2 regions of the Ochrobactrum quorumnocens genome follow, and region 2 is predicted to be linked to the other one. Evidence: predicted binding sites of a transcription regulator. Region 2 holds the regulator's gene; the other holds the start of a gene.
What was found. The regulator LexA, encoded in region 2, represses DNA repair genes until DNA is damaged. The targets are predictions, from matches to a motif close to TGTTCNNNNTGTGTTCNG.
Positions count from the first base shown of each region.

Region 1: the regulator LexA is predicted to act here: its motif matches at 2,324-2,341, upstream of CES85_RS16960 (Y-family DNA polymerase).

Region 1 covers NZ_CP022604.1:1,541,746-1,545,959, forward strand. Annotated here, with positions in the region: gene CES85_RS16945 (linear amide C-N hydrolase) at 1-890, shown strand, start outside; gene CES85_RS16950 (CsbD family protein) at 1,016-1,225, shown strand; gene CES85_RS16955 (invasion associated locus B family protein) at 1,302-1,796, opposite strand; gene CES85_RS16960 (Y-family DNA polymerase) at 2,423-3,697, shown strand; gene CES85_RS16965 (hypothetical protein) at 3,697-3,951, shown strand; gene CES85_RS16970 (hypothetical protein) at 3,948-4,130, shown strand; gene CES85_RS16975 (hypothetical protein) at 4,167-4,214, shown strand, end outside.
Region 2 covers NZ_CP022604.1:1,218,333-1,222,546, forward strand. Annotated here, with positions in the region: gene trpC (indole-3-glycerol phosphate synthase TrpC) at 1-181, shown strand, start outside; gene moaC (cyclic pyranopterin monophosphate synthase MoaC) at 185-661, shown strand; gene CES85_RS15365 (molybdopterin molybdotransferase MoeA) at 685-1,899, shown strand; gene lexA (transcriptional repressor LexA) at 2,021-2,746, shown strand; partial or broken gene CES85_RS15375 (ComEC/Rec2 family competence protein) at 3,000-4,214, opposite strand, start outside.

The DNA of each region.
Region 1 (4,214 bases), 320 kb from region 2:
TTTTCCCGCGCGGCATGGACCGCAATGGCGAGGCTGGGCCCAATTCCATCAAGTGGACGTCCAAATATGGCAGCGTGATTTCCTCCGGCTACGATATTTCGACAACCGATGGGATGAACGAAGCTGGCCTCGTTGCCAATGTGCTGTGGCTGGTCGAATCCGAATATCCGAAATATGATGGAACCGGCCCTGGCCTTTCCATTGCAGCCTGGGCACAATATGTACTCGATAACTTTGCCACCGTTGACGACGCGGTCAAGGAACTCAGCACCAATCCATTCACGATCGTGACAGACAATGTGCCCGGCCAGGACCGGCTCGCGACCCTTCACCTGTCAATATCGGATGCGTCAGGCGATAGTGCGATCTTCGAATATATTGACGGAAAGCAGGTCATCCATCACAGCCGTGAATATCAGGTAATGACCAATTCCCCGACATTCGACGAACAGCTTGCGCTGCACTCTTATTGGTCGCAGATCGGTGGAACGGTCATGTTACCGGGTACGAACCGGGCATCTGATCGCTTCACACGTGCCGCCTTCTATGTGAATGCCGTACCAAAATCGGAAGAACCTGTTGAAGCGCTTGCTAGCGTTTTCGGCGTCATCCGTAACGCATCGGTTCCGTTCGGCATCACAACACCAGACGAACCGAACATCTCGTCGACACGCTGGCGCACTGTTTCCGATCAAAAGCGTAAGCTCTATTTCTTTGAGTCGGCTCTGACGCCTAACGTTTTCTGGGTCGATCTGAACACGGTAGACTTCTCTGCCGATAAGGGAAAAGTACAGAAGCTCGACCTTGGTCCCGATCAGCGAAATATTTTTTCCGGTGTTGTGAACAAGGATTTCAAGGACGCAAAACCTTTCAAATTCCTCGGGCTTTAAGCGCCATTCAGCAAAGCCTAAAACCGGCCTAGACCATTAAGAGCACTGATTCTGGCCAAAAAATCTGAAACCAATCGGCATCCCGCGCGTTAACTAGTCACAACAACCAGAACGGAGGAAATCCAATGGACTGGAATCGCGTAGAAGGCAATTGGAAGCAGGCTAAGGGTAAGGTCAAGGAACAGTGGGGTAAGCTCACCGATGATGATCTCGACCAGATTAATGGCCGCCGCGAGCAGTTGGAAGGCAAGATTCAGGAACGTTACGGCATCGCTAAGGACCGTGTAAAATCGGATATCGATGACTGGTACAAACACCAGCAGTGGCTTTCCTAACAAAAGCCCCGTAATCAGACCGACAGAATGAAGCCCTGCCCTATGGCGGGGCTTCATTTTTCCATGTTTGTTACGCTCAGCAGCGATCAACGCGCTGAAGCGATGCAGACAATCCCATCAGCGAAAATGTGTAACGGGTTTGCGTGCCACGTGCCGATGTGGCTTGCACATTGACAGTACGGCCAGACCGCATGGCGCTGACGATGCGTGCCTCATCACCGACGTTCTGCGCCCATGCCCGGTTTCCTTCGCTGAAGAAGGGAAACTGCGCTCCGTCAACCATTACCTTTACGGTGCTATCCGCTTTCAGATCATACCCCATCACAAGCTGCGGGCTATAGCTCGCACCCGACTTGGAAAGAATAATGAAATTATCGCCATGCCGAACGCCTGCCGGAAGAAAACTCGACGGCACGGTCAAAGCATAGCATTTGTTGCCGGGCAGCTGGGTGTTTTGATAAACGCCCCAATCCCTGAACTCACCAATATGACTCGTTTTAGCCGAAGCCGCGAGAGAACTCGCCACCAACCCTGCAAGCGCCAACGCAACAGTGGTTGTCTTTTTAGTCATTGCCTGAAACCTCCATAATGTCACCAATCACGTGGCATAAAAAATTGTTTCATTGCGTTACTATTTCCTTAACAGACTCCTAAAAACTTGTTGAACAGGAAAAAAGGTCGCGGCTGAATAAACTTCGCGCATGAAAAAGCGCGTCCGCTCGACACTTCAACGACAAATCGGACGAGCTGTGATCAACACTATTCAAATATTCTGAAACCGGGAATGCAGAGGTCGCAAACGCTGTTTCTGCGTGTTTTATCTTCACTAAGCACGTCAAGGACAACGGCTTGATAGCCATCCATACCGACAGCAACGACAGAACAAACTTCTGGAAGAAATGGTGGGCCCGGAGGTTCTACGGAAAACGAGTTAAATCAACTACTTGCAGAAAAGTGGGACAGAAATGCCCCATATGATTCGTTTATGTTTTTTAAATCGCCTGCCCCACAAATCTAAGATTTTATCCACGCGTTATCCAATGGATATCAACCGTATTTCCACAGCCGTAAAAACGCGGATTGACTCTTTTTCCAAATGAGAACATTTTAGGAACATATCCACATTGAGCGGAATATGTTCCTGTGCACCCCTGTGCGCGAGGCAGGTTTCGTTCGCCCTGTTTTCTGGAGTTTGTAATGCGTCTGCCGGAGGCGATTGAACGGCTATACCTCGATTTCGACGGCTTTTTCGCATCAGTCGAACAGCAGTGCGACAAGCGCCTGCGCGGCAGGCCGATAGGTGTGGTTCCATTTGAAGGCACAAACCGCACAGCAGTCATTGCATGCTCGAAAGAAGCTAAGGCGCAAGGCGTCAAGAACGTGATGCCGATCAAGGACGCATTGCGGGTGTGTCCGGATCTTGTACTTGTTCCGCAAAAGCCAGACCTTTACCGCCGAGCACATAACGCCCTGCTCTGCGAGATCGAAACGGTGATCGCCATCGACACCGCAAAGAGCATCGATGAACTGACATGCGTTCTCGATGACAGCGGAAAGCGAGATCCTGAATTGCTCGCAGCAAGGATAAAAGCTGCGATTGCTGACAACATCGGCCCATACATCACCAGTTCAATCGGCTTTGCCGCCAACCGCCAGCTGGCGAAGATCGCCTGCAAGGCTGGCAAAGAAGAAAGCAAGCGACACGGAAGCTATGGCAACGGCCTTGCGATATGGCGGCCCGCCTCGATGCCCGCGCCATTGCTTAAGGTCGAGCTGGAGGATATTCCCGGCATCGGGTCGAGCATGGCAAAGCGGCTTTATCGAAATCGGGTTTACAGCACCGAGCAGCTCTATGCGCTTCAACCGAAACACATGCGCAAAATCTGGAACAGCGTGAATGGCGAGCGGCTTTGGTATGCGCTGCACGGATATGACATCCAAGCGCCAGAGCAGCAGCGCGGCATGTTCGGCCACGGTCGAGTGCTACCGCCCGAAGCTCGCAAGATTGACGGCGCATATGAGATATCGCGCCTATTGCTCACGAAAGCTGCCCGTCGCCTGCGCAGAGAGAACTATTACGCCGGGGGCTTATGGCTCTGGCTGTCGATCCGTGACGGCTCATGGTTTGGCAAGCATCACCTTTCTGTCGTCAATGATGATCAAGCCATTTTATCCGGCCTGCATGCACTCTGGCAGAACGTCAGAAAAGACTTTCCGAAAGGCGTCGAGATCTTTCGGGTTGGCGTCACACTTTACGACCTGTCACCAGCCGACGAGCGGCAGATTGATTTGCTCGATAATGACGACGAGCTGCGCCAGAAATGGGAACGCGCCAACGGGGCAGTTGATAAACTCAACTCGAAATATTCCGGCACGATTGTCAGCATGGGTGAATGGAAACCACCGGCAGGCGGTCATGTCGGTGGCAAGATCAGCTACACGCGGATCCCTAGCGCCGAGGATTTCTGGTAATGGGAAACTGGAAAACAACAGTCAAGGTTGGCGATCTGGCAGACGATCAGAAGCTCGAATTGATATGCCGCAAATGTAACCGCCTCGCCTATACGGATCGAACAATGCTCTGCCAAGAAAAAGACCGCTCGCAACTTTATCTAGATGAGATCGAGAAAAAGGCCGTATGCAAACGCCGGGGCTGCAATGGACCGATGCGCCTATCCATGGTGCGCCTTAAAGAAATGAGCGGCTTTGTGGGTGGTTTAGCATGAGCGGTTATGGTGGTGATAACGGTCGCGTGTCCAAGCCCGGAAAGCTTTTTGAGCATTGGTGTGATGCTGAAGGCTGCAAGGCATGGGGATCCTTTGGATATAAAACCAAGTATGGGCAGCTCTGGTTTTGCCGCGCCCATAAACAAGAAGGCGAAGAGGCACTGGCTGGACGCCGGTAAATTCCGCACTACCTCCTTTGAAAATAGGAGGACGACATGCTGGGACCAAAACAACCGGGCGATTATCCAGACCGCGACATTGAT
Region 2 (4,214 bases):
ACGTCTCGCAAAGATGGTTCCTTCGGATCGCCTGCTGGTCGGCGAAAGCGGCATCTTCACCCATGATGATTGCCTGCGTCTCGAAAAATCGAATATCGGCACCTTCCTCATCGGCGAAAGCCTGATGCGCAAAGATGATGTTGCGACCGCAACCCGCGAACTTCTGACCGGCAAGGCCTGAGATATGGCGACCAAGCTCACCCATATCGACCAGACAGGCGCTGCCCATATGGTCGATGTTGGGGACAAGTTTGAGACTGAACGTCAGGCCACGGCAGAAGGCGCAGTCAGGATGAAGCCGGAAACGCTGGCGCTTATTCTGGAAGGCAATGCAGCCAAGGGTGACGTTATCGGCGCCGCACGGCTCGCTGGCATTATGGCCGCAAAGAAAACGTCAGATCTTATTCCGCTTTGCCACCCTCTGATGTTGACAAAAGTATCGGTTGATATCCAGCCTGATCTGACACTTCCCGGTCTGCGTATTCGTGCTACTGCAAAGCTTAAAGGCCGCACTGGTGTAGAGATGGAAGCCTTGACTGCTGTTTCCGTCACCTGCCTGACCATTTACGACATGGCCAAAGCAGTTGATCGCCATATGGAGATCACCGACATCCGTGTTTCGGCAAAAAGCGGCGGCAAGTCAGGCGACTGGAAAGCCTGAACATTCAGACGAGAGGAAACCCTATGTCCCTTCTCCCGGTCGATGAAGCACTTGCCCGCATCCTAAGCGCCGCTGAGCCGCATGGTTTTGAGCAGATACCACTTGCTTCAGCCGGAGGCCGTGTTGTTGCCGAGCAGGTCGCTGCGAAACTACTCCAGCCGCCATTTGATTGTTCCGCCATGGATGGCTATGCGCTCATCGCGCCTCAGAATGTTGAATATCCGATTGAACTTACAGTGATCGGCGAATCGGCCGCTGGAAAAAGATTTGAAGGCAAGCTTGCCGCTGGTGAAGCTGTGCGTATTTTCACCGGTGCACCTATGCCAGTTGGCGCTGACTGCATCGTCATTCAAGAAGACACCGAGCGTTCTGGTGACAAACTGACGATCCAACAAGGGCTCGATAAAGGCCGCCACATTCGGCGTGCGGGCCTCGACTTTGCACCCGGCGACACTGTTCTTCCAGTTGGATGCGAACTTGACGCCCCGGCGCTATCTCTTGCTGCAGCGAGCGGCAATGCAACGATTTCTGTTTTCAAGCAGCCGCGAATTGCCATTCTCGCCACAGGCGACGAGCTCGTCCCACCCGGAACAATTCCCGGACCTGATCAAATTGTGGCCTCCAATAGCGTGGGAATAGCCGAGATCGTGCGTCGCGCAGGTGGCAAGCCTGAAGACATGGGCATCATCGTTGACGACCCCGCCAAAATCGAATCAGCGATAAGCCAAGTGCTCGACGATGGCATCGATATCCTTGTCACTATCGGTGGCGCATCAGTAGGTGATCGTGATTACGTGCATGGCGCGTTGAAAAACAGCGGTGTTGATCTCGATTTCTGGAAAATTGCTATGCGACCCGGCAAACCGCTGATGTATGGCCGCAAGACAGTTTCAGGCAAAACAGTGCACGTCATCGGCCTGCCGGGAAACCCTGTTTCTAGCCTCGTTTGCGGCCTCGTATTTCTACGTCCATTGGTAGCCAAGCTATCCGGCACGGATTTGACCGCAGATATTCGTCCCGCAAAGCTTGGTCAGGCGATGAATTCTAATGATCACCGGCGCGATTTTGTTCGGGCAACAGTCGAACAGGACACTGATGGAACATTGATCGCAACACCTTTTCCTCTCCAGGATTCGTCGATGCTTTCTGCCTTAGTCCGCTCCAATGCGCTGCTAATCAGAGATGAAAATGCACCAGCTGCAGCGACCGGTGAATCGTGCTTGATATTGATGCTGTAACGAACCTATCCAATTCCGCCAGTCCGTTAATCATTTTAAAACCATTGCAGAACAAGACTGGAACATATAGTGTTCGTTCTGGTTTTGTTTTTATTTGATTCTGGTCTGGAGGGTGTAGCGCATGTTGACCCGTAAACAGCACGAGCTTCTGCTGTTCATTCATGAACGTCTTAAAGAGACGGGCATCCCTCCGTCTTTTGACGAGATGAAAGAGGCTCTCGATCTAGCCTCGAAATCGGGCATTCATCGCCTCATCACGGCCTTGGAAGAACGTGGCTTTATCCGCAGACTCCCAAATCGTGCACGTGCATTGGAAGTGCTCCGTCTGCCAGATTCCATTGCTCCCGGACTGAATTCGCAAAAGAAATTTGCGCCAAGTGTGATTGAAGGCAGTCTGGGCAAGGTGCCACCTGCCCCCGTGCCTGCGCGCCCTGCTCCGACAACAGCCAATGACGACGTATCGACCATGGTTTCCATCCCTGTGATGGGTCGTATCGCTGCTGGTGTACCAATCTCGGCGATCCAGAATCAGACCCATTCGCTCAGCCTTCCGCCAGAAATGATTGGCGCAGGTGAACACTACGCGCTTGAGGTCAAGGGCGACTCGATGATCGAAGCCGGAATTTTCGATGGTGATACTGTCATCATCAAGCGCGGCGATACAGCCAATCCAGGCGAAATCATCGTTGCACTGGTGGATGACGAAGAAGCGACGCTGAAACGTTTCCGCCGCAAAGGTGCGTCCATTGCGCTCGAAGCTGCAAACCCTGCCTATGAGACGCGGATATTCGGTCCTGACCGTGTTCGTGTGCAGGGCAAGCTGATCGGACTGATCCGACGCTACTAGAGCGCCGTGCGCCCTCTTGGGCGCACGAAGAACGCTCTCAACTATTGAATCTACCCATCCTGAAATGTGTAAAGCATTTTTCGGACAAGATGCGCACTAGAGCATATCTCCCAAAAGTTGGAACCGGTTTTGGTATAAAGATATGCGTAAAAACAAACAGTTAGGCGAATTTCTAACGATTCATCTTAAACAGGAAATGCGCTAGGATAAAAACTTAGAGCGTTTTTTGTTAAATCAAAGAAACGCTCCGGAATTATTGCGGAAGATCAGAGCCGATTGCATTTTCTGTTCCAGCTTTCTTCCGATACTCACGATCAGGCAAGCCGCGCGCCGCTCGTGAATAAAGTCGATAGAGATGCCAAGGTCTTGTAGGTGCATCGACTGAAAAGCTCAGTTTGTCCGCATAGTCGCTGATATTCCGAGGTACAGCAGGCGCGAAACGATAAGCCTCACCCTCACTGACTGGTTCTTGCCCCAAAAACTTTGCCTGAGCCACTTTGTCTGCGTTTAATTTTTGTCCAAATCTTATTTCAAGAGTTCCTTTGAGGGCTAATTCTTGCCTGCCGATCACGAGCGCGTTGGACCGCTCACAGCTTAGTTTTTTTCCGGCAATAGCAAGAATAACAATATCCCCCACATTACAGGCGACCTCGCGCATGTCTTCCTGGGTGGTATAGGCTAGCATTCGACCGTCCCGAAGGGGAATGGTACAGAGGCCGTCCTCACAAAGGAAAGCGTTCTCATCAACGGGAACGGGCTGTTTTTTCATTATGTGCGGAGAAACAAACGTTTCAACCAGATAGGCTGTCTGCCAGTTCTGTGCTGTGAATTGCGGTGGCCTGCTGCGATTAACAGCAAAATTCCCATCCGACAGTCGCACCGCCACAAACTTCGCATCTTCACTGACAAGAACATCAGGCATCGGCGTCCGAATGAATGCGATCAGTCCCAACACAACGAATGGAAGCGCCAGTAACCGCAGCCGAGTTGTGAAAACAACAGCAATCAAAAGCGCAACTGTCCAGAGAATGAGCGTGATGACTGGCATGACACCGGGATTGCCATCGGGCGATAGGCTGGCGACGAATTCCGCAATATGTCGCACAAGTAGAACGCCAAACCCCATGACCTGTAATGGCAGCCAATCGAGTTGCAGGGGCATCAACAATAGACTCAAGACTGCAAATGGCATCACCAGTATCGAAATAACCGGCAAGGCTAGTACATTGCCAACAAGCCCCAAAGGGGCGGTATTGTTGAAATGGTAAGCGGCAAATATCCCGCTGGCCACACCCGCTACAATTGATGTCGCAGCTGTGGCGATCGTCGGCGCTAGTATTCTTGACAGAATCCCGCGCGGCGATGCCGTGCGGTTTTCCATACCTGACTGTTTGCGGGCCTTCCTTTCACTCCACCAGGCGAACGCCGCAATCAGTCCCGCCGTTGCTGAAAATGACATCTGAAAACT